4 regions of the Kitasatospora sp. NPDC047058 genome follow, and region 3 is predicted to be linked to each of the others. Evidence: riboswitches for the same ligand, from Rfam matches in the RefSeq annotation. Region 3 holds a riboswitch; each other region holds the start of a gene.
The links. A riboswitch is a leader RNA that binds a small molecule or an ion and turns the genes downstream of it on or off. The one in region 3 is predicted to bind cobalamin.
Positions count from the first base shown of each region.

Region 1: another riboswitch for cobalamin. It lies ahead of ABZ885_RS32495 (CoA-acylating methylmalonate-semialdehyde dehydrogenase); the one in region 3 lies ahead of ABZ885_RS14145 (ribonucleoside-diphosphate reductase subunit alpha).
Region 2: another riboswitch for cobalamin. It lies ahead of ABZ885_RS14925 (cobalamin biosynthesis protein); the one in region 3 lies ahead of ABZ885_RS14145 (ribonucleoside-diphosphate reductase subunit alpha).
Region 4: another riboswitch for cobalamin. It lies ahead of metE (5-methyltetrahydropteroyltriglutamate--homocysteine S-methyltransferase); the one in region 3 lies ahead of ABZ885_RS14145 (ribonucleoside-diphosphate reductase subunit alpha).

Region 1 covers NZ_JBEYVJ010000352.1:230-6,554, reverse strand. Annotated here, with positions in the region: gene ABZ885_RS32515 (enoyl-CoA hydratase) at 1-403, opposite strand, end outside; gene mmsB (3-hydroxyisobutyrate dehydrogenase) at 400-1,284, opposite strand; gene ABZ885_RS32505 (enoyl-CoA hydratase/isomerase family protein) at 1,281-2,357, opposite strand; gene ABZ885_RS32500 (acyl-CoA dehydrogenase family protein) at 2,357-3,505, opposite strand; gene ABZ885_RS32495 (CoA-acylating methylmalonate-semialdehyde dehydrogenase) at 3,502-5,001, opposite strand; cobalamin riboswitch at 5,207-5,398, opposite strand; gene ABZ885_RS32490 (hypothetical protein) at 5,560-6,288, shown strand.
Region 2 covers NZ_JBEYVJ010000077.1:7,459-15,015, reverse strand. Annotated here, with positions in the region: gene ABZ885_RS14950 (phosphatidylserine decarboxylase) at 1-132, shown strand, start outside; gene ABZ885_RS14945 (CDP-alcohol phosphatidyltransferase family protein) at 173-997, shown strand; gene ABZ885_RS14940 (hypothetical protein) at 1,150-2,655, opposite strand; gene ABZ885_RS14935 (alpha/beta hydrolase) at 2,845-3,960, opposite strand; gene ABZ885_RS14930 (transcriptional regulator) at 4,204-4,908, opposite strand; cobalamin riboswitch at 5,094-5,330, shown strand; gene ABZ885_RS14925 (cobalamin biosynthesis protein) at 5,405-6,367, shown strand; gene ABZ885_RS14920 (cobyric acid synthase) at 6,495-7,557, shown strand, end outside.
Region 3 covers NZ_JBEYVJ010000071.1:10,044-17,600, reverse strand. Annotated here, with positions in the region: gene ABZ885_RS14155 (glycosyl hydrolase) at 79-1,545, opposite strand; gene ABZ885_RS14150 (hypothetical protein) at 1,712-2,782, opposite strand; cobalamin riboswitch at 3,281-3,422, shown strand; gene ABZ885_RS14145 (ribonucleoside-diphosphate reductase subunit alpha) at 3,611-6,022, shown strand; gene ABZ885_RS14140 (ribonucleotide-diphosphate reductase subunit beta) at 6,043-7,038, shown strand; gene ABZ885_RS14135 (helix-turn-helix transcriptional regulator) at 7,100-7,557, opposite strand, start outside.
Region 4 covers NZ_JBEYVJ010000063.1:3,029-10,585, reverse strand. Annotated here, with positions in the region: gene ABZ885_RS12960 (bifunctional 2-methylcitrate synthase/citrate synthase) at 1-581, shown strand, start outside; gene ABZ885_RS12955 (short-chain fatty acyl-CoA regulator family protein) at 629-2,107, opposite strand; gene metE (5-methyltetrahydropteroyltriglutamate--homocysteine S-methyltransferase) at 2,227-4,542, opposite strand; cobalamin riboswitch at 4,719-4,874, opposite strand; gene ABZ885_RS12945 (hypothetical protein) at 5,088-5,405, opposite strand; gene ABZ885_RS12940 (ECF transporter S component) at 5,422-6,270, opposite strand; gene ABZ885_RS12935 (ATP-binding cassette domain-containing protein) at 6,267-7,557, opposite strand, start outside.

The sequences.
Region 1 (6,325 bases), on a different contig from region 3:
CGAGCTTGATCTCCGGCTGCCCGAACTTCGCGGTGTCGGCCGCCAGCAGGATGTCGCACATCATCGCCAGCTCGCAGCCCCCGCCCAGCGCGTAGCCCGCCACCGCCGCCACGACCGGCTTGCGCAGGGCGGCGAAGCGGTCCCAGGCCGCGAACCAGTCGCCGAGGTAGGCGTCGACGAACTCCAGGGACTGCATCTCCTTGATGTCCGCACCGGCCGCGAACGCCTTCTCCGAGCCGGTGACCACCAGGCAGCCGATCTCCGGGTCCCGGTCGAACTCCGCGGCCGCCGCCACGACTTCGTTCATCAGCTCGGTGTTGAGCGCGTTGAGCGCCTTCGGCCGGTCGAGCGTGATCAGCCCCACCCGGCCCTTGCGCTCGGCGCGGATCGTCGCGTAGGTCATGCGGTGCCCTTCCGGAGGGTGGTGACGATGGCGGAGAAGTCCAGCCCGGCGCCCGCCCCTTCGGCGAACGCGGCGTACAACTCGGCTGCCCTGGCGCCCAGTTCGGCCGGGACGGCGGAGGCCGCAGCCGCGTCGGCCGCGAGTCCGAGGTCCTTGGCCATCAGGGCCGCGGCGAAGCCGCCCGCGTACGCGCGGTTGGCGGGGCTGGCCGGGACGGGCCCGGGGACGGGGCAGTTGCTGGTCAGTGCCCAGCACTGGCCGGACGCGGTGGAGGCCACCTCGAACAGCGCCTGGTGGCTGAGCCCGAGGCTCTCCCCGAGGACGAAGGCCTCGCTGACCGCGATCATCGAGACGCCGAGGATCATGTTGTTGCAGATCTTCGCCGCCTGCCCGGCGCCGGACGCCCCGCAGTGCACGACCCGGCGGCCCATCGCGGCCAGCACCGGTTCGGCCGCCGTGAAGTCGGCGTCGTCCGCGCCGACCATGAAGGTCAGGCTCGCGGCCTCGGCGCCGGGCACACCGCCGGAGACGGGCGCGTCGACGACCCGGTGCCCGGCCGTGCGGGCCAGGTCGGCGGCGATCCGGGCATCCCCGACGGCGATGGTGGAGCAGTCCACGAACAGCGCCCCGCGCGCGGCGGCGGTCAGGCCCGCGTAGGCGTCGAGCACATGCCGCCCGGTGGGCAGCATGGTGACGACCACCTCGGCCCCGGCCGCCGCCTGCTCCGCGGACGCGGCGACGGCGATCCCGTGCCCCGCCGCCCGTTCACGGGCGTCCGCCGCGAGGTCGAAGCCGGTCACCCGGTGGCCGGCCTTGACGAGATTGGCGGCCATCGGGCCGCCCATGTTGCCCAGTCCGATGAATCCGATGCTGTGGGTCACCAGCGCTCCAGGGATGTGGTGGTGGCGGCGAGGCCGAGCTCGCGCTCGCCGCGCGGGGCGAAGTACCGGGCCACGGCGGCGGGCTCGACGGCGCCCAGGGTGGCCGGGCTCCACCGCGGCGAGCGGTCCTTGTCGATCACCTGCGCCCGGATCCCCTCGGCGAGGTCCGGGGTGGAGAGCGCCGCACACGAGGTGCGGTACTCCTGGTCGAGCACGGCCTCCAACGGGCCGAGCGCGCGGGCCCGGCGCAGGGCCGTCAGCGTGGCCTTCACCGCGGTCGGGGAGTTGGCGGTGATCCGGTCGGCGGCCTTCTTCGCCTCGGGCTCCCCGCTGTCCCGCAGCCGGTCGAGGATCTCCTCCACGGTGCCGGCCGCGTAGCAGCTGTCGATCCACGCCCGCTGCCCGGCCAGCGCACCGGCCGGAGCGGGTCCGACGTGCCGTTCGAGGGCGTCGTGCACGGGCAGCCGGGCGAGGTCGTCGAGCAGCGCCGGCACTCGTTCGGAGGGCAGGAAGTGGTCGGCGAGCCCGCACAGCAGCGCGTCCGCGGCACCGGCCGATCCGGCGGTGAGGGCGAGGTGGGTGCCCAGCTCGCCCGGCGCCAGGGCGAGCAGGTACGTGCCGCCGACATCGGGCACGAAGCCGATCCCCGCCTCCGGCATGGCGATGCGCGTGGTCTCCGTGACGATCCGGACGCTGCCGTGGGCCGAGACGCCGACACCGCCGCCCATCACGATGCCGTTCATGACGGCCACGTACGGCTTGGAGTAGCGGGCGATCCGGGCGTTGAGGCGGTACTCGTCGCGCCAGAACTCCTCGACCGCGCCCGGGTCCCCGCCGGTGGCGGCGCGGTGGATGGCGACGATGTCGCCGCCGGCGCAGAAGGCGCGGTCCCCGGCCCCCGTGATGACGACGGACTCGACCCGGTCGTCCTGCTCCCAGGTGTCCAGGGCCTCCGCGATGCGCTGCACCATGGTGTGGGTGAGGGCGTTCAGGGCCGCGGGCCGGTTGAGGACGACGAAGCCGGCCCGGCCCTCGCGCCGGAGGACGACCTCCCCGGGGTCGTTGCCGGCCATCACGCGGCTCCGGTCAGGCCGCGGGCGACGATGACGCGCATGATCTCGTTGGTCCCTTCCAGGATCTGGTGCACCCGCAGGTCGCGGACGATCTTCTCGATGCCGTACTCGGCCAGGTAGCCGTAGCCGCCGTGCAGTTGGAGGGCCTGGTTGGCCACCTCGAAGCCGGTGTCGGTGGCGTAGCGCTTGGCCATCGCGCACAGCTGCGGCGCCCGGGGGTCGCCCCGGTCCAGGGCGGCGGCCGCCCGCCACAGCAGCGCCCGGGCCGCCTCCAGCTCCGTCGCCATGTCGGCCAGCCGGAACTGCAGGGCCTGGGCGTGCAGGAGGCGTGCGCCGAACGCCTCGCGGTCCGCGAGGTAGCCGGTGGCGCGTTCCAGCGCGGCCTGCGCGCCGCCGAGCGAGCAGGCGGCGATGCCGAGCCGGCCGCCGTTCAGCCCGCTCATGGCGATCCGGAAGCCCTCGCCCTCCGCGCCGAGCAGGCGGTCGGCGGGCAGGCGGACGCCGTCCAGCAGCACCTGCCGGGTGGGCTGGGCGTTCCAGCCCATCTTCTTCTCGTTCGGCCCGAAGGAGACGCCGGGGTCGTCGCGCTCGACGACGAAGGCGGAGACCCCGCCGGCCCCCGGTCCACCGGTGCGGGCCATCACCACGTAGATCCGGAAGTCACCCGCCCCGGAGATGAACTGCTTGACGCCGTCCAGCACCCAGTGGCCGCCGTCCCGGACGGCCCGGGTGGCGATCGCCGCCGCGTCGGAGCCGGCGCCGGGTTCGGTCAGGCAGTAGCTGCCCAGGTGCTCGGCCGTGCAGAGGCCGGGCAGCCAGCGCGAGCGCTGCCCGGCGCTGCCGTAGCGGTCGATCATCCAGCCGACCATGTTGTGGATGGACAGGTAGGCGGCGATCGACGGGCAGCCGGTCGCGAGCGCCTCGAAGGCCACCACCCCCTCCAGCCGGGAGAGTCCGGAGCCGCCGGCGTCCTCGCGCACGTAGACGCCGGCCAGGCCGACGCCCGCCGCCTTGCGCAGCACGTCCACGGGGAAGTGCTTGGCCTGGTCCCACTCGACGGCGTTCGGCGCCAGGTACTCGTCGGCGAAGGCCCGGGTCGTCTCCGCGATGGCCCGCTGGTCCTCGGTGAGATCGTGCACGGCGCTCATCCCATCGTCGGCATGGTGAAGCTCGCGCCCTCTTTGACCCCGGAAGGCCAGCGCGAGGTGACGGTGCGGGTGCGGGTGTAGAAGCGGATCGAGTCCGGGCCGTGCTGGTTGAGGTCGCCGAAGGCGGAGCGCTTCCAGCCGCCGAAGGTGTGGTAGGCGATCGGCACCGGGATGGGCACGTTGACGCCGACCATGCCGGTGTTGACCCGGCGGGCGAAGTCGCGGGCGGTGTCGCCGTCCCGGGTGTAGATGGCCACGCCGTTGCCGAACTCGTGCTCGCTGGGCAGCCGCAGCGCCTCCTCGTAGTCGGCGGCGCGGACGACCGTGAGGACCGGGCCGAAGATCTCCTCCCGGTGGATCCGCATGTCCGGGGTGACCCGGTCGAACAGCGAGGCGCCGAGGAAGTAGCCGTCCTCGTGCCCCTCCAGCCGGAAGTCCCGTCCGTCGACGACGAGTTCGGCGCCCTCCCGGACCCCGAGGTCCAGGTAGCCGCGGACCCGCTCCAGGGCGTCGCGGCCCACCAGCGGCCCGAAGTCCGCCGCGGGGTCGTCCGAGCGGCCGACCTTCAGTGCGGCGATCCGCTCGACCAGCTTCGCCACCAGGGCGTCCGCGGTCTCCTCCCCCACCGGGACGGCGACCGAGATGGCCATGCAGCGCTCGCCGGCCGAGCCGTAGCCGGCGCCGATCAGGGCGTCGGCGGCCTGGTCGAGGTCGGCGTCCGGCATCACGATCATGTGGTTCTTCGCGCCGCCGAAGCACTGCGCGCGCTTGCCGTGCGCGGCCGCGGTCGCATAGACGTACTGGGCGATCGGGGTCGAGCCGACGAAACCGAGCGCCTCCACCCGCGGGTCCTCCAGCAGCGTGTCGACGGCTTCCTTGTCCCCGTTGACGACGTTGAGGACGCCCGGCGGCAGTCCCGCCTCCAGGAAGAGCTCGGCCAGGCGCAGCGGCACCGAGGGATCGCGCTCGGAGGGCTTGAGGACGAAGGCGTTGCCGCAGGCCAGTGCGGGCGCGGCCTTCCAGAGCGGGATCATCGCGGGGAAGTTGAACGGCGTGATGCCCGCGACGACGCCGAGCGGCTGGCGCATCGAGTACACGTCGATGCCGGTGCCGGCGTTGTCGGTGAACTCGCCCTTCAGCAGATGCGGGATCCCGGCGGCGAACTCCACGACTTCCAGGCCGCGTTGGAGGTCGCCGTGGGCGTCGGCCACGGTCTTGCCGTGCTCGGCGGAGAGCAGCCGGGCGAGCTCCTCCTTCTCCTGCTCGACCAGTTGCAGGAAGCGCAGCAGCACCCGAGCCCGCCGCTGCGGGTTCCAGGCGGCCCACTCGGGCTGGGCCTGCGCGGCATCGGCGATCACCGCCTCGACCTCCGCCCGGTCGGCCAGCGGCACCCGGGCCTGCACCCGGCCGGTGTTGGGGTCGTACACGTCGCCGAAGCGGCCGGACGTCCCGGCGGTGCGCTTGCCGGCGACGAAGTGGGTCAGTTCACGGACCATCGGTTCCTTCTCTCATCGTGGATGGGGAGAGGAGGAATGGAGGCCGCCGCCGACGGGCGGGCGCGCGGTTGGTGCGGCCCGCGGCGTCACGGTGGCATGACGAACCGTCAGGAAAGGTGGGCCCCGGCGGTCGTCGGCACAGGACAGCCAGGAGCAGCGGAACGGGAGCAGCCCGGAGTCATGCGTGTCGTCTCCATCCTCGTGGAAAACACGGATCACCCGCGGCCGGTATCCTGACTCCCGGATCACCGCACGCCCTCAGGCCTTCCCGGCTGGCTGCCAGTGGCCGTCTCCTGCAAGGACGGACTCCCCGGTCACAGTGGCGGGACCGTGCCGGACTCACACCGGCTTCCCTGACACCGCGGACCTGTCGTCGACCATATAGTTGGACGTCCTAGTAAGTCCAGAGGTCTCGCTGGGCGCGTCGCGCTCCGCTGTACAGCAGTCACCGGTAGGAGTGACCACGCTCGGCAGGCCGTTCGAGCCCAGAACTTAAAGATCAAGCAAGACTCCGGCCGTCGACGGCTGCCGACGGAGTGCGGGCCCTAGCCTGGCGCCGTGACGAGTCGAAATCGAACCTCCCGTACCGGCGCGGCCGCCCTCGTGGCCGCCGGCCTCGTGGTCCTCACCGCCTGCGGCGGCGGCGGTGGCAGCAACAACAGCAACAGCAACAGCAACAGCAGTGACAGCAAGGCGAAACAGGTCGGCTGGTACCGCACGGTCGACGACCTCTGCGCGACGGTGGGCGACCCCGGCCTGCCCGGGCAGCTGAGGAGTTCCATACCGGTGACGAGCGAGGGGATCGCGGACGACCCGTCCAAGACGCTCAGCTGCAGCTACGTCGCCGGTCCGGCGACGGAGGACTGGCGGGTGACCATCGATGCGGTGGTCTTCGAGACGGCCCGCGGCTGCCACTGGCTGGAGGTCGAGGCGGACATCGCGAAGTCTCCGATCGGCGGGCCCAAGCCGACCGAGACGCGGAAGTTCGAGATGACCGACGGCGGGGGGCTCGGCCAGCAGGGCTACCGGTCGTCGGTCCGGCACCCGCTCACCGAGACCATCCCCGGGCCGGTCGACCAACTGAGCTTCAAGTCGGGTTTCTGCGACGGGAATCTGCGCCTGACGGTCGATGTCGACTACAGCGCGGGCTCGGGGATGTCCGCGGACTACCCGGGCGCGCTCGACAAGGCGGAGGAGGCGTCGCGGAAGAAGGCCGCCGAACTGCTCAAGCGGGCGCAGGAGAAGCTGTACGAGCGTGCGATGAGCCCACAGCCGACGGCTTCGTGACGGACGGGCTCCCCGGCTGGGGCCTGTTGCGACCGTG
Region 2 (7,557 bases), on a different contig from region 3:
GAGCAGGGCGACCGGATCGGTCTGATCCGCTTCGGGTCCCGGGTCGACACCTACCTGCCGGCCGGCGTCGAGGTCGGCGTCGAGGTCGGCCAGAAAACCACAGCCGGGGTGACACGCCTTGACCGTGACTGATCCTGAGACGATCGTCGGCCTGGACGACGAGGAGACGGCCCTGCGCCGGCGCCGCTGGGCGCGCGACCGCGAGCTGCGTGCTCCGCGCTCTCCGCAGCACCTGTCCACCGCCGACTTCCTGACCCTGGGGAACGCCGTCTGCGGCTTCCTGGCGATCTACTCGATCACCACCGGGGTCCTGGTCCCGCACATCACCAACCCGGACGCCGCGCCGGACAAGCACAGCGCCGCCACCGCGGTGACGCTGCTGCTGATCGGCTCGATGTGCGACCTCTTCGACGGGCTGGTGGCGCGCAAGCTGCGCTCCTCCGCCCTCGGGGCCGAACTCGACAACCTGGCCGACCTGATCAGCTTCGGCATCGCGCCGGCCTACTTCGTCGCGGTCTGGGGCATGGTCTCGCCGGGCTCCAACAGCCGGCTCTCGGCGCTGATCGCGCTGACCGTGCTGCTCGCGGTGGTGCTGCGGCTGGCCCGCTTCTCCGCCGTGAAGATGCGGCCGGGGGTCTTCCAGGGCATGCCCTGCCCGATGGGCGCGATGACGGTGATCGCCATCGTGCTGCTCGACCCGCCGTTCCTGCCCGGTCTGCTCGCCATCTTCGGCGCGGCGTACCTGATGGTCAGCCGGATCGAGTACCCGAAGCCGCAGGGGCTGCTGGCCACCGCCACGCTCTGCTGGATCGTGCTCTCGATCGGCTGCCTGGCGGCCTGGGCGACCGGCGCTCCCGGCGGCGACCTGCTGCTGCACGTCGGCGCCTTCGCCCAGATCGCGCTGGCCGCGATGGCCCCGCTGCTGGTCATCCGCCGCAAGGTGGGCCAGAAGGTCGGGGACGTGCGGGCCCGCCGCGCGGAGTCGCGGCTCGGCTGATCCCCGCGGACGTACGACGAAGGGCCCGGATCCGGTCATCGGATCCGGGCCCTTCCGCATGCCCGCTCACGGTCGTACCGCGTCGTCCCACACCGTCCCGCGTCCACCGTCCCGCGTCGTCCGCAGGAGGCTCCGGGTGGTGCCGCCGAGCCTCAGGCACCGCCGCGGTGGACGCTGAAGGCCGAGCGGCGGGCCGCACGGGCCACGCCCGGGTCCGGGTGGACCCCGGAGACGGCGGTCAGCACGGAGGCGGCCCGGGGGTGCCCGGACTGCCGGGCGCGGGCGAACAGCCGCACCGGGTCACCGGCCGAGGCGCCCTCGACGTGGCCCACCAGCAGCTCGGTCTCGCCGTGGTCGAGCACCGCGGCGGCGGTGTCCACCCAGAGCCAGGCGGCGTCGTCGGCGCCCAGCACGTCGGCCGGGGAGACGCCCTCGTCCGACTGCTCGGCCAGCCAGAGCAGCGCGTACGGGCGCAGTACCGGCTCGTCCACGGCGGCCCGGACGGCCTGCTCGGCGGTCGAGCCGGCCACCCGCAGCGCCTCGAAGGCGAGGCCGCGCACCAGCGCGTCGTCGCCCTGGGCGGCGTCCAGCAGCTCGGCCACGGCCCGGTCGGCCGGACGGGCGGCCACCCAGGCCCGGAACTCGGCGCGGGCCGGGCCCGGCGAGTAGTCGGCGCAGGCGTTCAGCAGTTCGAACGCGCTCTGCTCGATGTGCCCGGCGGCGGTCTGCGCGACGGTGCAGATCTCCTCCAGCTTGGCCCGCACCGCCCAGTGCCCCAGCGGGGACAGCTCGGCGGCGTCGTCCTTGCGGACCACGGCACCGACGGCGGCCAGGCCGTCGAGCATCCAGTCCAGGACGGCGGCGACGTCCGAGGGCGCGGCCGGGGTGTCGATCTGCGGCTCGCGACAGGTGCCGCGGACGGCCGAGACGGCGGAGGCGGCGTGCGGGACGGGCGACAGGCCCAGCCCGCCGGTGCCGCCGCCGGCCACCCGGCGCTCGTCCAGGCCCCGGCGCAGCAGCTCCAGCAGTTCGCTGTCGGCCACCGGGGCGGCCACCAGGTGCAGGAAGGAGAGCAGCTGCGGCGCCTGGTCGACGGCCTGCCCGGCGAGCACCGCGAAGACGCCGCGCAGGGCGGCCGGCGGCACCGGGGCGAGCAGCGTCCAGGCGTCGAACAGCGCCGACCAGCCGCGGACCACGGCCTCGTCGTCGTGCTCCCAGGCGTGCAGGCGCCAGCCGGGGGCGGCGCCGCCGTCCCGGGCCTCCACCAGGCCGACCAGCAGGGCCTGGCCCCAGGCGTTGGCGGCGGCGCCCACCGTCATGGCCAGGGCGCGGCCGGCGGCGCGGGCGTCGTCGGGGAGCAGTTCGCCGCGCTTGTCGACCTCGGCGAGTTCGCCCGCCCAGCGGGCGATCCGGACGGCGTCGACCAGCATCCGGCGGGCCAGCGGAGCGAGCTCGGCGGGTGCGGGGAAGCCCTCCGGCACCGGGACCCGGCCGCGGCCGGGGGCGGGTACGGGGCCCCGTCGGCGGGGTACGCCGGAGCCGCCCGGCCGGGCGCCGGCGGGGCGGTGGGCCGTGCCGGGGAGACGGGTCACCGTCGCACCGGAGCCGATCGTCGGCGGGAGCGGGGCATCACGGTCGCGCGGGTTCCGAGACGTCACGTCGAGCAGTCTTCCCCTTGTACCGGCCTTCTGTCACATCCGGTTCGCCCTCGGCGCCGGGCGGCGGGCGCGGGGGGTTCACAAGATCGGGCAACAATCGGGCAACAGAGGCAAACCGCCTGGCCGGATCTGTTTGGCGCGACCACGTCAGCTTCGCCCCTGCCCGGCCCCCGACCCCGGGGGCCGGGCTCAGAGGTGCGGGGTGAGCCAGCGGCGCAGGAGCTCCTCGTAGTGGGCCGGGTCGGCGTTCCAGAGGGCGGCGTGGTCGCCGCCGGGGACGGCCTGGAGGCTGACCACGTCGGGGCGGCGCCCGGCGAGCCGGCCGGCGGCCCGCCACGGGGCGACCGGGTCGTCCGGGCCGTGCAGGACGAGGGTGGGCACCCGCAGGTCGGTGCCGTCGGCGATCCGGGCGAAGTCGGCCAGGTCGACGCCGGTGCGGCCCTCCGCCGCGAGCGCACCGAGCTCGGCGGCGGCGCCCCGGTAGCCGGCCCGGGCGGCGTCCCGGCGGGCGGTGGCCGGCAGGTCGAGGACGGGCGAGTCCAGGATCAGGCTGGCGATGGAGGAGGACCAGGCCGAGCGGGCCGCGGTGTGCAGGGCGATGGTGGCGCCGAGCGACCAGCCGTAGAGGATGACCCGCCCGGCGCCGGCGTCCAGGGCCAGCCGGACGGCCGCCTCGACGTCCCGCCACTCGGTCTCGCCGAAGTGCCCGAGGCCGTCCGGGGAGGGCGGCGCGCCCTCGTCGCCGCGGTAGGTGACGGAGAGGACGGGCAGGCTGAGCCGGTCCAGCAGCGGGAGCACCGGGAGGGTCTGCTGCCGGTCGGCACCGCTGCCGTGGACCAGGATGACCCAGGCGCCGCGCTTGCCGTCGAGGTACCAGGCGGGGAGGGCGCCCAGCTCGCCCTCGGCGGCGGTCTCGCTGAACGGCAGGCCGAGCGCCGAGGTCGGGTCGCCGAGGTACACCCGGGGGGTGAAGCGGACCTCGGTGCCGGCCTTCAGGACGCCGCGGTCGGCGCGGACCAGCCGCCGGGTGACGCCCTGCTCGTCGCTGCGCAGCACCTCGTCGACCACCGCGTGGCCGTCCCCGCCCCACTCGACGGCCCAGCGGCCGGGGCGGCTGCTCTCCGGCGTGCGGGTGAAGGTGACGCGCCCGGTGGCGAGGCTCTGCACCAGGACGGGGCCGGCGGCCCGCTCCGGCGCCGCCGTGGGGCGGACGAGCCGCTCGGAGGCCCGGCGGCCGATGACCAGCACGGCGACCCCGGTGCCGACGGCGGCGGCCGCAACGGCGGCTGCGGTTCCCCAACGCATATCGCTCCCCGCTCTGTTGGTCGCGGACTGGGCAGTGTGCCCACCAGTCCACTCGCGGCGGCGCCGTCCGGCCACCGGACACGGCCGTCCGGGGCATGCCCGGGACGGGGCGCAGGGCCGGGCCACGGGCGCGGCGCGGACGGGGAGTGCGGACGGGGGGACGCGGAAGGAGGACGGCCGGGAGTACGGGCGGGAGTACGGGCGGGGGCCACGCGCAAGGAGGATGGCCGGGGGCCGGGCCGCTCACGCCGGGATGTCGGTCTCCAGCGGCTCCAGCAGCTCCCAGAACCGCTCGCCCAGCGGCCTCTCCGGCTCGCGCGCCGCCGGGGCCGGCGAGCCCCAGCTGCCGGCGCCCCAGTGCGAGGAGACCTGGTACTCGTTCTGCAGCACCGTCAGGACGGGCGCGAGGTCCTGCTCGGGCACCGGCACGATCCGCGCGATGGCCCGGACGTGCGCCTGCCAGCGGCCGTCCACGCACTGCCGCAGCCGCTGGTCGAGCTCGCCCCCGCGGCCGGTCACCGCGACCAGTTCGCGCAGCGTCAGGCCGAGCACCCGGGCCAGCGCGTACGTCTGCTCCCCGTCGCCGTCCCAGCGGCCGGTGGCCTCGGCCTCCTGGTAGTGCCGCAGCCCGATGCCGATCCGGCGGGCCGCGGTCTCCTGGCCGAGCTCGCGGGCCACCCGGAAGTCCCGCAGCCCGGCCGGGCGGACGCCCATCAGCTGGGCGGCCGGACACCAGAGCGCGCGGGCCAGCGCGATGAACTCCTCCTCGGTCGGGCGCAGCTCGCCGCTCTCCCAGCCGAGCACGTGGGCGGGCAGCAGCCGGACCCCGTGGGCGGCCATGCCCTCGGCCACCTGTTCCGGGGTCAGCCCCAGCCCGGCGCGGTGCGCGCGGGCGGCCGCGGGCGAGAAGGGCACCGGGGGCACGGCAGGTGGCTGTCTGCGTCGCATGGCACCCGACGGTAGGCGTCGGCGCTCCGGCCCCCCAGCCGCCGAACGCACGAAGCGCGACTCTAGGGGTCTACAGGCCGCTGGACGATCGCACAGGCTGTCATGCCCCTGCGGGGGGTCGTGATCAGAGATAGCGACGGCCCGACCGGCGCGCGGCGCGTGTGATGAACCCCTCCGTGACCTTGGTTGACTCCTGCTCCGGGCGCGTGATGGGATCCTTCAGCCAATACGGAGGCATGCAGAGGAAGCCGGTGCGAGTCCGGCGCGGTCCCGCCACTGTCACCGGGGAGCACGTCCGGATCCCTTCCTCGCCCGCCGACGGGCAGGAGGGACCCTCACGGCAGGCCGTCAGAAGCCGCCGGAAGGCCCGGGGTGCGTCCGACCCGGAAGCCAGGAGACTCTCGCCCCCGGTACGTCGATCCAGGGCGCGGACCCTGAGTGAGGACACGCACGCCATGCAGGCTGCCCCGCCCCGCCGAGCCCTCTGCTGCCCGTCGTGCGTCCGCTGACCCGCGCCGCCGCCTTCGCGGTGGGCGCCGTCGCGGGCTACCTCGCCGACGCCCGGTACGCCGACCCGCGCCGCGGCCACCCGGTGGCCGTCTTCGGCAGCGCGGCCGGCCGGCTGGAGCGGCGGATCTGGCGCGACGACCGGGCCGCCGGCACCGCCTACACCGCGCTCTGCGTGGGCACCGTCGCGGCCGGCGCGGTCGTCGCCGACCGGCTGCTGGGCCGCCGCCCGCTCGCGCGGGCCGCGCTGGCCGCCGCCGCGACCTGGACGGTGCTCGGCGGCACCTCGCTGACCCGGGAGGCCCGGACCATCGGCCGCTCGCTCACCGCGGGCGACCTGACGGCGGCCCGGGAACGGCTGCCGCACCTGTGCGGACGCGACCCGAGCGCCCTGGACGAGCAGCAGCTGGCCCGCGCGGTGGTCGAGTCGGTCGCCGAGAACACCGCCGACGCGGTGGTGAACGCGCTGGTCTGGGGCGGGCTCGCCGGTACGCCGGGCCTGCTGGCGTTCCGCGCGGTCAACACCCTGGACGCGATGGTCGGTCACCGTTCGCCGCGGTACGCCCGGTTCGGCTGGGCCTCGGCCCGGCTGGACGACGTGGCCGGCTGGCCGGGCGCGCGGCTGACCGCGCTGCTCACGGTGGCCGCCGCGCCGGAGCCCGCCACCGCCTGGCGGGTCTGGCGGCGGGACGGCTCCGCGCACCCCAGCCCGAACGCGGGCCAGGCCGAGTCGGCCTTCGCCGGCGCGGTCGGCGTCCGCCTCGGCGGGACCCTGCGGTACGGCGCCAGGGTCGAGCACCGGCCGGTGCTGGGCGAGGGGCTGCGGCCGGTCGGGGTGGACGACATCGAGCGGGCCTGTGTGCTCTCCCGGCGGGTGAGCGCGCTGGCGCTGGGTACGACGGTCGCCGGGCACCTGCTGCTCCGGGCGGCCCTGGGCGGGAGAAGGGCATGAGCGTGCGCAGCACGGTGGCACCCACGGCCGGGGGCCGGGGAAGGATCGTCGAGGGGTGCGCACGCGCGACCGCCCCTGCCGGACCGTGGGGGCACCCCCGGCCGGCGGCCGAGGGAGAGGTGGGGTCATGAGCAACGCGCTGCTGGTCGCCGGGACGACCTCGGACGCGGGCAAGAGCGTGGTCACGGCCGGCATCTGCCGCTGGCTGGCCCGGCAGGGCGTCGGCGTCGCGCCGTTCAAGGCGCAGAACATGTCGCTGAACTCCTTCGTCACCGCCGACGGCGCCGAGATCGGCCGGGCCCAGGCGATGCAGGCGCAGGCCGCCAAGGTGGAGCCCGAGGCGGCGATGAACCCGGTGCTGCTCAAGCCGGGCGCGGACGGCCGCAGCCAGGTGGTGCTGCTCGGCCGGCCGGTCGCCGAGGTGGGCGCGCTGGACTACCGCGAGCGCAAGCCCGTCCTGCTGGAGCGCGCCCTGGAGTGCCTGGCCGACCTGCGCCGCCGCTACGACGTGGTGGTCTGCGAGGGCGCCGGCTCGCCCGCCGAGATCAACCTGCGGGACCGGGACATCGCCAACATGGGCCTGGCCACCGCCGCCGGCCTGCCGGTCGTGGTGGTCGGGGACATCGACCGCGGCGGGGTGTTCGCGGCGATGTACGGGACGCTGGCGCTGCTCTCGGCGGAGGACCAGCGGCACGTGGCCGGCTGGTTCGTCAACAAGTTCCGCGGCGACGCCCGGCTGCTCGCCCCCGGCCTCGACATGCTGCACGAGCTGACCGGCCGTCCGGTGCTGGGCACCCTGCCGATGCTGCCGGACCTCTGGCTGGACGCCGAGGACTCGCTCGACCTGTCCACGGTGGTCGACCGCACCGCCGGGCGCGGACCGCTCGGCGCGGACGTGCTGCGGGTGGCCGTGGTGCGCTTCCCCCGGCTCTCCAACTTCACCGACCTGGACGCGCTGGCCCAGGAGCCGGGCGTGCTGGTCCGCTGGGCCACCCGGCCCGAGGAGCTGGCCGACGCCGACCTGGTGGTGCTGCCCGGCACCCGGGCCACCGTCGCCGACCTGGCCTGGCTGCGCGAGCGCGGCCTGGAGCCGGCGCTGAAGGCGCGGGCGGCGGCCGGGCGGCCGGTGCTCGGGGTCTGCGGCGGCTACCAGATGCTGGCGCACACGATCGTGGACGAGGTCGAGTCGA
Region 3 (7,557 bases):
GGACCCGGAATTCCCGGGGTTCTGGGGGCCTGCGCCGTGTAACCAAAGTCACCGGGCGGCACCGGGCCGGGTTCCCGGTCACCGGACGTGCAGCCCGCTCCAGTCGACGCCGGGGTTGAACGTGCCGGAGCCGCCGGTGAGCGCCAGTCCGTTGCCGTAGGTGGCCTTGACGTCGGCGTTCGAGTTGCGCGGCTGGTCCGGTGTCAGGTTGTTGTCCGTCAGCGACTGCCCCCAGACCGTCCAGATCGTCCACGGGGTGCGGCGCAGGGTGTCCGGCTGGCGGGCGTTGACCGGGACGGCGAAGGACTCGGCCAGGATCCGCGGCTTCCCGTAGGCGGCCAGCCCGTCGTAGTAGCGCTTGGTCCACACCTCGCCGGTGCCGATCGGGTGCGCCGGGCTGCCGCTGTAGTCGTCCACGCCGACCACGTCGACGTACTGCGCGCCCGGGTAGTAGTCCCAGGGGTCGACGCCGGGGGCGCCGTCCCAGGAGACCGGGGTCCAGGCGAAGAGCAGGTTGTGCAGGCCCCTGGTCTCCACCAGGTAGTGGTAGGTGATCCGCCAGAGCGCCTGGTACTCGGCCGGCTTGCGGCCGGACCACCAGAAGCCGCGGGCGCAGTCGGCCGCGTTCATCTCGTGGTACGGGCGCAGCAGCACCGGGACGTCGTGCGCGGCCAGGTACTCCAGGTGGTCGGCCAGGTAGGACAGGTCCGTGAGCAGGGCGCGGTACTCGGGGGTGTCGCCCGCGCTGTCCACGACGCGGCCGAACCAGGCCGGGTCCTTGGCGGCGGGCGAGGAGGAGCAGAGCACCCGGTCGAAGGACTTCACGTCCGAGCCCGGGTACGGCTCGTGGAAGGACATCCCGACCAGGCCGGCCGGGGCACCGCCGTTGTCGGGCAGCTCGGTGGTGGTGCCGTCGCAGTTCTTCTGGACGCCGGACGCGCCGTAGCTGCCGTCCTCGGCGCGCGGGTGGCCGGACCAGACGGCGGTCATCAGGTCGACGGCGTCGTCGGTGTACTGCCAGCCGGTCGCGCAGGCCGGCCAGCGGCCCTGCGAGTACGAGCGCGGGTTGCCGACGCCCCAGCCGTTCTGGCCGTACCCGGGACCGAGGTCGGTCTCCACGAAGCCGGGCAGCCTGCCGGTGATGTCGGCGGCCTTCTTGTAGTAGTAGCCGACCTGCTTGGCCCCGGGGTAGTCGCCGTACTGGGGGTTGTAGCGCTCGTTGTGCGCCTCGACGTGCTGGCCGATCACCGTGCCGCCGGAGCGGCCGGCCCGGGCCTCGCGCTCCAGGTCGGCGAGGAGCTGCTGGACGGCCCGGGCGTTCGGGGAGGCCTTCGGGTCGCGTGCCAGCAGTTCGCGGCCGACCTCGGGCGGCAGGGTCCGGCCGGCGCCGTTGAGGGTGAGTTCGCTGCGGGCGGTGGGCCCGGGCGCGGGCTCGTCCTCGGCGCGGCCGTCGTGGCCGGCCAGGACGACCGCCCCGGCGGCCAGGACCGCACCGGCCGCGGCCAGCACGGCAGGCTTGGCGCGCAGCGCTCTGGGCAGGGCCACGGACGATTCCTCCGGAAGCTGACCGGCACCGGCCTGCGCCGTCACGACCGGAACACACGTACGACTGACTGGCGGTGAGCCTGCCACACTCCCCGCACCCGGGCGAACGGGCGCGCCCCGGCGGTTTCCCGGCCGGGGCGCGTGCGCTGCGGGTCCGGCGCGGGCGTCAGCCCGCGGGGGTGGCGGCCGGGGCGGCGGACTTGGCGCGCTGGAGCAGCTGGTTCTTCACGTGCTCGCCGAAGCCCGGGGCCGCCGCGGTGGCGGTGGCGTCCGCGGTGTTGCCGCCCTTGGCGGAGCCCTCGACGGTGAAGTACGCGTACCGGCCCAGGGTGGCCTTGGTGTTGGTGCAGCCGGGCGTGGCGCAGAAGGCCGGCGAGCCCGGGGCGGCGGCGCCCTTCAGGTGGCCGACGTAGCTCTTCATCGAGGTCTCGGCCTGCTGCTTGTGGTCGAAGACCGCGACGCCGACCGTCACCGCGCTGTCGCCCGAGACGTACGTGGCCCGGAGCACCTGGCGGCAGCCCTGGTCGCCGAGGATCTTGCCGAGGCCGCCGACCGTGGAGTTGCCGTCCCAGCAGGGCGAGTCGAGCGAGACCACGGTCCGGTTCCAGGTGGCGCCGTTGACGGTCACGGTGAGCGCCGAGAACAGCGCGGCCGCGTCCTGCGGCGCCGGGTCGGTGGTGGCCTCCCAGAGCGCCTTCGACGGGTCCTCGGGCGCGGCGCTCGGGCTGCCGCTCGCGGACGCCTTGCCGGAGGGCGACGACGCCGGGGTGGTCGCGGTGGCGGTCGGGGTCGGCTCGGCGACGGTCTTCTTGCCGCCGTCGTCCTTCTTCATGAGCATCAGACCGCCGGCGATCAGGCCGCCGACCACGACGACGGCGACGGCCGCGACGATGATCTTCATCCGGCCCTTGCGCTTGGCCTCGGCCTCGTTGCGGTCGGCCATGGCCGCCCAGTCCGGCTGGGCGTTGTGCTGCGGCTGGACGGGCTGGGGCTGGGGCTGCGGCTGCCACTGCTGCTGCGGCGGCATCGCCTGGGCGGGCGGCTGCGGCTGCATCGGCTGCTGCGGCGGCACGGGCTGGGGCTGCATCGGCTGGGGCTGCACGGGCTGCTGCGGCTGCACCGGAGGCTGGACCTGCTGCGGCGGCACGGGCTGCGGCTGGACAGGCTGCGGCTGCGGCTGCACCGGAGGCTGGACCTGCTGCGGCGGCACCGGCTGCGGCTGGACAGGCTGTGGCACCGGCTGCGGCGCGGGCGGCTGCGGCACGGCAGGAACCGGCGGAACCACCGGCTGCTGCGACGGCACCGGCGGCCCGTACGAGGCGGGCGGCGGTCCGAACCCGCCCGGTGCCGGTGGCACCGGCTGCGCGCCGGGGTACGGCGCAGGAGGCACCGGCGCGGCCGGCGGCTGCCCCTGCGGTGCCTGTCCGGGCGCTCCCGTTCCGTCGCTCATGCGTCCCCCTCGCTCCGCTCCCTCATGAGCCGAGATCGTAGGGCATGCGCCTGACGGCGGCTCCGCCCGGTGACCATTCCGTTTCCCAATCCGGACACCCGCGGGCCATCCGCGGCCCCGTCGCGACCTCGCGCGGCCCCGCCGCCGGCCCCCGGCCGGGTCCTGCAGTGGCGGTCGTCACGGCCCCGCCACGGCCCCTCCCAGGCCCCGCCACGGCCCTTCCCCCGGTACCACCGGTCATCACGCCAACACGCGGCGCTGCACAACATGTGGTGTCGCATCGAGCGGACACCACTAGATGTATGCTCACTCCTGCTGTCGACGCAGGGGAACCCGGTGCGAGTCCGGGACTGCCCCGCAGCGGTGTGCGGGCGGCTCCGACCAGAGCCCGCGAGTCCGAGTACCTGCCGACGGCGTGCCTTCCGGCCTCCCCGCAGAGGCCTGCAGCACGAGCAGTACTTCCGGGCCTCGCGGGCGGGCCGGGGATGACACCGTCACGCGACGCCGTCCGGCCCTCGCGCTGTGCTCCCCTGCCCCGAACGGCCCGGTACCCCGATCCACCGCCGCCGATCGCCGCCAGGAGAGAGCGCCTTGACCACCGCTGCCTCAGCCACCCTGCCCGCCCAGGGTTCCCCCGCCGCCCCGACGGTCTCCGACCCGGGCGGCGCGCTGCTCCGGCTGCTGACCGACCGCAGTGTCGACCTGCCGCAGGTGGACCCCGGCCATGTCGCCGCCGCCGCGCTGCGCGGCCGCCACGCCGGTTCGGACTTCGCCGAGCTGCGCGGGCTGGCCGTGGACGCCGCAGCGTCGATGATCGCCGAGGACCCGCAGTACTCGAAGCTGGCCGCCCGCCTGCTCGCGCTGGAGATCGTCGACGAGGCGAACAGCCAGGGCTCGGTCTCCTTCTCCGCCTCGATCGCCGTCGGCCACGCCGAGGGCCTGATCGGCGACACCACCGCCGCCTTCGTCGCGAAGCACGCCGCCGCGCTGGACGCGCTCATCGACCCGCAGGGCGACGACCGCTTCGAGTACTTCGGCCTGCGCACCGTGCAGTCCCGCTACCTGCTGCGCCACCCGATCACCCGCATGGTGGTCGAGACCCCGCAGCACTTCCTGCTCCGTGTCGCCTGTGGCCTGGCGGTCGGCGACAACGAGCAGTCGGTGCGCGAGGTGGCGGAGCTGTACCGCCTGATGAGCCGGCTGGAGTACCTGACCTCCTCGCCGACCCTGTTCAACTCCGGCACCCGGCACCCGCAGATGTCGAGCTGCTACCTGCTCGACTCGCCGCTGGACAACCTGGACTCGATCTACTCCCGGTACGCCCAGATCGCCCGCCTCTCCAAGCACGCCGGCGGCATCGGCCTCTCCTACTCGCGGATCCGGTCCCGCGGCAGCCTGATCCGGGGCACCAACGGCAAGTCGAACGGCATCGTCCCGTTCCTGCGCACCCTCGACTCCTCGGTCGCCGCCGTCAACCAGGGCGGCCGCCGCAAGGGCGCGGCCTGCGTCTACCTGGAGACCTGGCACGCGGACATCGAGGAGTTCCTGGAGCTGCGCGACAACACCGGCGAGGAGGCGCGGCGCACCCACAACCTCAACCTGGCGCACTGGATCCCGGACGAGTTCATGCGCCGGGTCAACGCCAACGAGGACTGGTCGCTGTTCTCCCCGGCCGACGTGCCCGAGCTGGTCGACCTCTGGGGCGCCGACTTCGACGAGGCGTACCGCAAGGCCGAGCTGGCCGGCAAGGCCGTCCGCACCATCCCCGCGCAGACCCTGTACGCCCGGATGATGCGCACCCTGGCGCAGACCGGCAACGGCTGGATGACCTTCAAGGACGCCTCCAACCGCGCCGCCAACCAGACCGCGCTGCCCGGCCGGACGGTGCACAGCTCCAACCTCTGCACCGAGATCCTGGAGGTCACGGACGACTCCGAGACCGCCGTCTGCAACCTCGGCTCGGTCAACCTCGGCGCCCACGTGGCCGAGGGCGCGTCGGCCGCCGACCTGATCGGCGCGATGGACTGGGAGCGGCTGGACGCCACCGTGCGCACCGCCGTCACCTTCCTCGACCGCGTGGTGGACATCAACTTCTACCCGACCGTCGAGGCCGGGACGTCCAACTCGCGCTGGCGCCCGGTGGGCCTGGGCGTGATGGGCCTCCAGGACGTCTTCTTCCAGCTGCGGATCGACTTCGACTCCGCCGAGGCGAAGACCCTCTCCACCCTGATCGCCGAGCGCATCATGCTCACCGCGTACGAGCGCTCCGCCGACCTGGCCGAGCAGCTGGGCCGCCACGAGGCGTACGGCGAGACCCGCGCCGCCCGCGGCGAGCTGCACATCGACCACTTCCCGACGGCCGCCCCGCAGTGGGCCGACCGCTGGACGGCGCTGCGTGCGCGGATCGCCGAGACCGGCCTGCGCAACTCGCTGCTGCTGGCCATCGCCCCGACCGCGACGATCGCCTCGATCGCCGGCGTGTACGAGTGCATCGAGCCGCAGGTGTCCAACCTGTTCAAGCGCGAGACGCTGTCGGGCGAGTTCCTCCAGGTGAACCCCTACCTGGTGCGCGAGCTCAAGGAGCTCGGCGTCTGGGACCAGCAGACCCGGGACGCGCTGCGCGACTCGAACGGCTCGGTGCAGGAGCTCAACTGGCTGCCGGCCGAGGTGCGCTCGCTGTACCGCACCGCCTGGGAGCTGCCGCAGCGCGCGCTGATCGACCTGGCCGCGGCGCGCATGCCGTACCTGGACCAGAGCCAGTCGCTGAACCTCTTCATGGCCGCGCCCACCATCGGCAAGCTCAGCTCGATGTACGCGTACGCGTGGAAGGTCGGTCTGAAGACCACCTACTACCTGCGCTCGCGCCCGGCGACCCGGATCGCGCAGGCCGCGTCCGGCACCGCCCGCACGGCCGCGCCGCAGCCGGCCAACCCGGTCAGCGTGGGCACCCCGACCATGACCCAGGCCGAGCAGGACGCCATCGCCTGCTCCCTGGAGAACCCCGAGTCCTGCGAGGCCTGCCAGTGAGCACCCCCGACGACCGCAAGATGCTGCTCGACCCCGGCTTCGAGCTGACCCTGCGCCCGATGCGCTACCCGTCGTTCTACGACCGGTACCGGGACGCGATCAAGAACACCTGGACCGTGGAGGAGGTGGACCTGCACTCCGACGTCGCCGACCTCGCCAAGCTGAGCGAGGGCGAGCGGCACATGATCGGGCGGCTGGTCGCCTTCTTCGCGACCGGTGACTCGATCGTCGCGAACAACGTGGTGCTGAGCCTGTACAAGCACATCAACTCCCCGGAGGCGCGGCTCTACCTGAGCCGGCAGCTGTTCGAGGAGGCCGTGCACGTCCAGTTCTACCTGACGCTGCTCGACACCTACCTTCCGGACCCGGAGGACCGCAACGCGGCCTTCGCCGCGGTGGAGAACATCCCCTCCATCCACCAGAAGGCGCAGTTCTGCTTCAAGTACATGAACGCGGTCGACCACATCGACTCGCTGCAGACGAAGGAGGACAGGCGGGCGTTCCTGCTCAACCTGATCTGCTTCGCGGCGTGCGTGGAGGGTCTGTTCTTCTACGGCGCGTTCGCGTACGTGTACTGGTTCCGGAGCCGTGGTCTGCTGCACGGTCTCGCGACGGGGACGAACTGGGTGTTCCGCGACGAGTCCATGCACATGGACTTCGCGTTCTCCGTGGTGGACACGGTCCGCGAGGAGGAGCCCGACCTCTTCGACGAGGAGATGGCCAAGCAGGTCACGGAGATGCTGGAGGAGGCCGTCGAGGCCGAGCTCCAGTTCGCCCAGGACCTGTGCGGTGACGGCCTCCCGGGCATGAACACCGCCTCGATGCGCGAGTACCTCCAGGCCGTGGCCGACCAGCGCCTCGCCCGCCTCGGCATGCCGATCCGGTACGGGTCGACCAACCCGTTCGGCTTCATGGAGCTCCAGAACGTCCAGGAGCTGACCAACTTCTTCGAGCGCCGGGTGTCCGCGTACCAGGTCGCCGTCGAGGGCTCGGTCGCCTTCGACGACGACTTCTAAAGAGAAGACGCAACAGCGCTGCCCCGCACGGCCGAGCCGTGCGGGGCAGCGCTGTTCTCGATCAGCCCTCCGGCGGTGCCTCCGGCTCGCCGATCCCGTCCGGGTCGGCCGCCAGCGCCTCCCAGAACGCGACGTAGCTCTGCTCGTGCGCGATGCCGAGCGTGATCAGCCGGGCCCGGGCCGGGGTGTCCGGCGCCGCCGGGTCCAGGCCGGCGCGAAGGTCCCGGTAGGTGTCGCGCCATTGCCGGTGCTGCGCCGCCTGGGCCACGGCCAACGCCGCGACCTGACCCGGCGCGCCCAGGTCGGCGAAGGTCAGCTTGAGCAGGGCGGGGTTCCGGGTCTCCGGTTCGGGCGTGGCGGGGTCGGCGAGCCAGTCCCGCAGCGCCGCACGGCCGGCGTCGGTGAGGTGGAACACCCGGCGTCGGCGCCCGTGTTCCTCCGCCTCCTCGCGCAGAAGGCCCAGCTCGGCCAGCCGGGGCGGGTCGCGGTAGAGCTGGGCGTGCGGAATCGGCCAGTAGC
Region 4 (7,557 bases), on a different contig from region 3:
ACGCCGAGCACAGCTTCAACGCCTCCACCTTCACCGCCCGCGTCGTCACCTCCACCCTCTCCGACCTCTACAGCGCCGTCACGGCCGCGATCGGCGCGCTCAAGGGCCCGCTGCACGGCGGCGCCAACGAGGCCGTGATGCGCATGCTGGACGAGATCGGGGATCCGGCGCGCGCCGACGACTGGCTGGACGAGGCGCTCGCCGCCAAGCGCACGATCATGGGCTTCGGCCACCGCGTCTACAAGCACGGCGACTCCCGCGTCCCGGTCATGCAGGCCGCCCTCGACGCGCTGGTGGCCCGCGGCGCCGACCCGGCGGCCGCCCGCCTGGCCGCCCTGCACACCGCCCTGCGCGAGGCGATGGTGGCGCGCAAGGGCCTCCACCCCAACCTCGACTACCCGGCCGGTCTGGCCTACCACCTGATGGGCTTCGACACCCCCGTCTTCACCCCGCTCTTCGTGATGAGCCGCGTCACCGGCTGGACCGCCCACATCTCCGAGCAGCTCGCCCACAACGCGCTGATCCGCCCGCTCGCCTCCTACGACGGCCCGGGGCAGCGGGCGGTGCCGGCCACCGCGTAGCGGTACGGCTCGAACGGCCCGCCCGGCCGGGAGGGCGGCTCGCGCCGCTACCGGACGTCCCGGGCGCGCAGGGCTTCCGCCCCGCCCCGGCGGCCGTCGGCGACGACCGGGTAGGGCACCCTGGTACGCCGGTCCGGGTCGACGGCGAGCCGCCCGCCGGCCGGGGGCCGGGCGCGCTGGGCGCAGTCGGTGCGTTCACAGATCCGGCAGCCGACACCGATGGGTGTGGCGGCCTGCCGGTGGTCGAGGGCGATGCCCTCGGCGTACACCAGCCGGTGGGCGTGGCGCAGTTCGCAGCCGAGGGCGACGGCGAACTCGCTGCGCGGCGCACGGTGGCCGAAACCGCCGTGCGTCACCGTCCTGGCGATCCAGAAGTACCTCTTGCCGTCGGGCATTTCGGCGACCTGGGTGAGGATCCGGCCGGGTGCGGAGAAGGCCTCGTAGACCGTCCAGAGCGGGCAGGTGCCCCCGAGCCGGGAGAAGTGGAAGTCGGTCGCGGACTGGCGCTTGGAGATGTTGCCCGCGCGGTCCGCGCGCAGGAAGGAGAACGGGACGCCGCGTAGGCCGGTGCGCTGCAGGGTGCTCAGCCGATGGCAGACGGTCTCGAACCCGACGCCGAAGCGGGCGCCCAGCAGATCGACGTCGTAGCGCAGTTCCTCGGCGGCGGAGTGGAAGGCGGAGTAGGGCATCAGCAGGGCGCCGGCGAAGTAGTTGGCCAGACCGATCCGGGCCAGGTCGGCGGCCTGGCGGGAGGTGAGGTCCGGCTCCGCCGCCGCCACGAGCGTGTCCAGCAGCGGGCGGTGCTCCAGCAGCGCGAGCTGGGTGGCGAGTTGGAAGGCCCGCCGGCCGTCGGTCAGCCAAGGCGAGAGGCGCAGGGTGCCGCTCGTGGCGTCGAACCGGCGCATCTCGGCCGTCTCCCGGGGGCCGGTGTCGACGACACGGACCCCGTGCCGCGACGCGAGGCGGTCCACCAGGGCGGCGGCGGTGCGGCCGGCGGTGGTGGCCCCCAGACCAGTCGCGGTGCGTTCGGCCTCGTCGTCCAGGGCGGCGATGTGGTTGTGGTGTGCGTAGAAGAAGTCCCGGACCTCGTCGTGGGGTTCGGCCGGCACCAGGGCCGCGTCCTCGGCAGGGTGCCCGAGTTCGGCGACCCTGGTGGCCGCCTCCCGGTACCGGCGGTGCAGCGCGACCAGCGCCCGCGCGACGTCCGGGTGGTCCCGGCTCACCTCCAGGACGTCCTCCGCCGCGACCGCGGCACCGCACGCCTCGTCGGCGAGCGCGGCGCGCAGGTCGGTGGCCAGGCGTTCCTCCCCGGCCTCGGAGAAGAACTCCGGGTCCACCCCGAACACCTCCGAGATCCGCAGCAGTACGGCCGCGGTGAGCGGGCGCTGACTGTGCTCGATCTGGTTGAGGTAGCTGGTCGAGATGCCGAGCTCACGAGCCAGTTCGACCTGGTTCATGCGGTGCTCGCGACGGAGGCGGCGCAGCTTGGCATGGGCGAAGATCTTGTGCCCGGCGGGACGTGCCATGGTGCGTCGCACCCTTCTCTCCGGCGGTCGACAGGAATGCGCGGCTCTTGAAGGCCCGGCCGCCGGGGCGGGCACGGACGTTCCGCCGTGCCCGCCCCTCGGTGGCCCACCCCGTCCGGTCAGCCGGCGAGTTCGTCCCGCAGGCGGCGGGCGGCGGCGACCAGGCTGTCCAGCGAGGCGCGGGTCTCCGGCCAGCCGCGGGTCTTCAGGCCGCAGTCCGGGTTGACCCACAGGCGTTCGGCCGGAATGGCCGCGAGACCGGCGCGCAGCAGGTCCACGGCCTCCTGGGTGCTCGGGACGCGCGGGGAGTGGATGTCCCAGACGCCGGGCCCGACCTCGCGGGGGTAGCCGGCCTCGGCGAGCTCGCCGGCGACCTCCATGTGGGAGCGGGTGGCCTCCAGGGAGATGACGTCCGCGTCGAGGTCGTCGATCGCGGTCATGATGGCGCCGAACTCGGCGTAGCACATGTGGGTGTGGATCTGGGTGTCGGCGCGGACGCCGGAGGTGGCGAGGCGGAACGCCCCGGTGGCCCACGCCAGGTAGGCCGGCCGGCCGGCGGCTCGCAGCGGGAGGGTCTCGCGCAGGGCCGGTTCGTCGACCTGGACGACGGCGGCGCCGGCGGCCTCCAGGTCGGTCACCTCGTCGCGCAGGGCGAGGGCGACCTGGCGGGCGGTGTCGGCGAGCGGCTGGTCGTCGCGGACGAAGGACCAGGCGAGCATGGTGACCGGGCCGGTGAGCATGCCCTTGACCGGGCGGTCGGTGAGGTCCTGGGCGTAGCGGAACCAGTCGACGGTCATCGGGTGCGGGCGGGAGATGTCGCCGGCGAGGACCGGCGGGCGCACGTACCGGGTGCCGTAGGACTGCACCCAGCCGTGCCGGGTGGCGAGGTAGCCGGTGAGCTGCTCGGCGAAGTACTGGACCATGTCGTTGCGTTCGGGCTCGCCGTGCACCAGGACGTCCAGGCCGGCCTTCTCCTGGTAGGCGATGACGTCGCGGACCTCGGCCTCCATCCGTTCCCGGTAGGCGGCGGCGTCGATCCGGCCGGCGGTCAGGTCGGCGCGGGCGACGCGCAGTTCGGTGGTCTGCGGGAAGGAGCCGATGGTGGTGGTCGGCAGCAACGGCAGTCCGAGCCGGGCGTGTTGGGCCTCCGCGCGCTCCGGGTGGGCCTGGGCGCGGCGGGCGTCGTCCGCGGTGACGGCGCCGGTGCGGGCCCGGACGGCCGGGTCACGGGTGATGGGTGAGGTGGCCCGGGAGGCGAGGTCGGCCCGGTTGGCGGCGAGTTCGGCGGTGATGGCGCCGGTGCCCTCGCGCAGGCCGCGGGCGAGCAGGGCGGCCTCGGCGGCCTTCTGCTTGGCGAAGGCCAGCCAGCGGGCGATCTGCGGGTCGACGTCCCGCTCGGCGGTGGCGTCGATCGGCACGTGCAGGAGGGAGCAGGACGGCGCCACGTCGACGCGGTCGGCGAGGCCGAGCAGGGTCGCCAGCGTGGCGAGCGACTTCCCCAGGTCGTTGATCCAGATGTTGCGCCCGTCGACCACACCGGCGACCAGGCGCTTGCCGGGCAGCCCGCCGACGGCGGCCAGGTCGTCGAGGTTGGCGGCGGCGGGCCCGGTGAAGTCCAGCGCCAGGCCCTCGACCGGGGCGTCGGCGAGCACGGGCAGCGCCTCGCCGAGGCGGTCGAAGTAGCTCGCGACCAGGAGCGCGGGCCGGTCGGCGAGGCCGCCCAGCTCGCGGTAGGCGCGGGCGGCGGCGTTCAGCTCGGCGGGGGTGCGGTCCTGCACCAGGGCGGGCTCGTCCAGCTGCACCCAGGTGGCGCCGGCGGCCTTCAGCTCGGCGAGCAGCCGCGCGTAGACGGGCAGCAGCCGGTCCAGGAGGGTGATCGGCCGGAAGTCGGCGGCGACGCCGGGGGCGGGCTTGGCGAGCAGCAGGTAGGTGACCGGGCCGACCAGTACCGGCCGGGCCTCGTGGCCGAGCGCCAGGGCCTCGGCCAGCTCGCCGACCGCCTTGTCCGGGTTCGCGGCGAAGACCGTGTCCGGCCCCAACTCGGGCACCAGGTAGTGGTAGTTGGTGTCGAACCACTTGGTCATCTCCAGCGGCGCGACGTCCTGGGTGCCGCGTGCCATGGCGAAGTAGCCGGCCAGCGGGTCGGCCTCGACCGCGTCCCGGTGGCGGGCCGGGATCGCACCGACGGCGACGGTGGTGTCCAGCACGTGGTCGTAGAGCGAGAAGTCCCCGGTGGGGACCTCCTCGATGCCGGAGTCGGCGAGCTGCTGCCAGTTCCCGCGGCGCAGGTCGGCGGCCGTGGCCAGCAGCGCCCCGGCGGTGACCGTGCCCTTCCAGTACCCCTCGATCGCCTTCTTCAGTTCCCTGCCCCGGCCCTGGCGGGGGTAGCCGTACACGGTGGCCACGGTCGCCGCGGCTGCGGACTTCGCTGTCAAGGGACTCTCCTTCGCGAGCCTGGATCCTCTGGTCCCCGGGGACGGGACGAAGGCGCGAAGGGGTGACGAACCGGACGGACGCCCGCACACGGGGACGGCTCCGCCTGGTATGGTCGCCGACCCGCCCTCGAGGTCACCGGATGGCCGCGCGCGTTCGGTCGCGCACGGGCAGTGGCAGGTCTTCGGACTCGCGGGCACGCCCGCCCTGGATTCCAGGGCGGTCACCTACTGGCCGTCGCTTCCCAGACCCGGCCCGGGCCCAGTGCGTATGACGGCGGTCGTTCCCACTCACCGCTGCGGGGCAGTCCCGGATTCCCACCGGGTTCCCTCTTGCGACGCGCCTGCCTGGCGGGCAGGGCGAACCAGCTGCCAGGCCAGCCTAGAGGAACAATCCCGGCTTCGGGCCGGAGAACCGCTCGAACGTCCGGATGCTGAGACATCGTCGAGGCCGCCGAGCTCCGGGACGAGGCCCGCCGGCGATCGCGTCGGGCGGTGGGCACGCCCTGCCGCCCCGGCGACGGCCGCGCCGGCCCGCAGCGCAGCCGTCAGGGCCGCTTCCCGGACTCCGGGGTCCGCGGCAGCGTTGCACGGATGTCCGCGAGCAGATCGGCGATCCCGCGCCCCGCGGCCAGTCGGGCGCCCGCCGACTCCGCCTGGTCGGCGGGCAGGTGCGCCAGCACCCGCGCGGCCTCACCCAGCAGTTCCTGGCTGCGTCGCAGGTCGAGCCGCATTCGCGCGACCTGGGCCTGTGCCCCGCCCAGCTGACGGCGGGCCGACTCCAGTCCTGCGTGCTGGCCGGGAGTGAGGACGACGACGGCGACGCCGTTCACCGTGGTCGTCCGGGGCTTCTCGCGTTTGGGCACGTGACGGCCTTTCGGTTCAGGTGGACACCGCTTCGGCGGGCCGTACGCCGGTTCCCGGGTCCGCCGGTGCCCCGGGCGCGTCCGGGGTCTCGAACCGCACGGTCGGTTCGAAGTTGGCGCGGCGGGCCGCACGGCGGAAGACGGTGAGCACGGCCGGCCCGACGACGAGGACGGCGGTGAAGGTGGTGACGGCACGGCCGGTGTCCCAGCCGAGCGAGGTGGCCAGGTCGAACAGCAGATAGCGGTGCCACTGCTCGGTGAAGGGCAGGCCCGGCAGGTACGCGATCGAGCTGTTCGGGTCGGTGGAGAACGGCCAGAAGGAGAGGTTGAGCAGGAAGCCGAACAGGTAGCCGGAGAACGCCCCGTAGACGGCCAGCATCGGCACCTCCCAGCGGCGCCGGGCCCGCGGCAGCAGGCCGGCGAGCAGGCCGACGAAGGCGCAGCCGAACATCTGGTACGGCATCCAGGGGCCGACCCCGCCGGTGAGCAGGGCGGAGGCGAAGAGTGAGGTGCAGCCGAGGGTGAAGCCGAAGCCCGGGCCGAAGACCCGGCCGGCCAGGACGAGGACGAAGAACACCGTCTCCACCCCGGCCGTCCCGGCGCCGAGCGGTCGCAGTCCGGCGTTGACGGCGGACAGGACGCCGAGCATGGCGAGCGCCTTGGCGTCGATGCCGCCGGCCGAGATCTCCGCGATGACGACGGCGAGCACCAGGACCAGCAGGGCGCCGAAGATCAGCGGCGGGGCGTAGTTGGAGCCGAACTTTCCGGGGGCGACGACGAACGGCCAGGTGAAGGCGACGAGGCCGATGAAGGCGGCCAGGGCGACGACGACGCGGGCCCGGCCGGGGATCCGGACGGCGGTCATCGGGCGGCCTCCGCGGGTACGAGGGCCTCGGCGACCTGCCGGGTGGTCAGGTAGGGCAGGGGTGCCAGGATCTTGGCGGTCTGCGGGGCGAAGGTGGGCGAGGCGACGATCACCTCGGCGGTGGGACCGTCGGCGACGACCTCGCCCTCGGCCATCACCACGACCCGGTCGGCGGCGGAGGCGACGAACTCGACGTCGTGGGTGGAGACCACGACGGTGCGGCCTTCGGCGGCGAGGGCGTCCACGATGCCCGTGAGCGCCTCCTTGGCCTGGTAGTCGAGCCCGCGGGTCGGTTCGTCCAGCAGCACCACCCGTGGTGCGGCGGCCAGTTGGATCGCCAGGACGAGGGCCAGCTTCTGCCCCTCCGAGAGGTCCCGGGGGTGGCTGCCGTCCGGGATCCCGGGGGCGAGGCGGTCGAGGATCTGCCGCGCGGTCGGCCCGGAGGCCCGATCGGCCTCCAGGTCGCTCTGGGCGAGCTCCTGGGCGACCGTCTCCAGGTAGAGCAGGTCGGTGGGGGTCTGCGGGACGAGACCGACCAGCTGCCGGGCCCGGGCGGCCGGGAGGCGCTTGGGGTCCTCGGCCTTCCCTCCCCCGGCGCCGGTGACCTTCACGCTGCCGCCCTGCCGGGGGCCGGAGCCCTGGAGGGCCCACAGGAGCGAGGACTTGCCCGAGCCGTTGCGGCCCATCAGCGCGGTGACCTCGCCGGCGCGCAGCGACAGGTCGACGTCGCGGACGGCGGCCACCGGCCCGTACCGGACGACCACCCCCCGGGCCTCCAGCACCCGTTCCCCCGCCACCGCTGCCCGGCGCGGCGGAGGAACGGGTACGTCGGTGAGCCGCTCGCGCAGCGGTGCGGCGGCGCGGCGGGCGTCCCGGACGGACAGCGGCAGCGGCCGCCAGTCCGCCAGCCGCCCGAGGCCGACGACGGGCGGCGCGATCGCGGTGTCCCGGAAGACCTCCGCCGGGGGCCCGTGCACGACCGTCCCGTCGCCGGGCAGGTACGCGACGCGGTCGGCGTACTGGACGACGCGTTCCAGGCGGTGCTCGGCGAGCAGGACGGTGACGCCGAGGTCGTGGACGAGCCGGGTGATCGCGGCCAGCACCTCCTCGGCGGCGGTCGGGTCGAGCGCGGAGGTCGGCTCGTCCAGGACCAGGACGCGGGGGTGGGCGGTGAGGACGGATCCGATGGCGACGCGCTGCTGCTGGCCGCCGGAGAGCTCGTACAGGGCGCGGTGGCGCAGGTCGGCCAGGCCCAGCAGGTCCAGGGTCTCCTCGACCCGCTTGCGC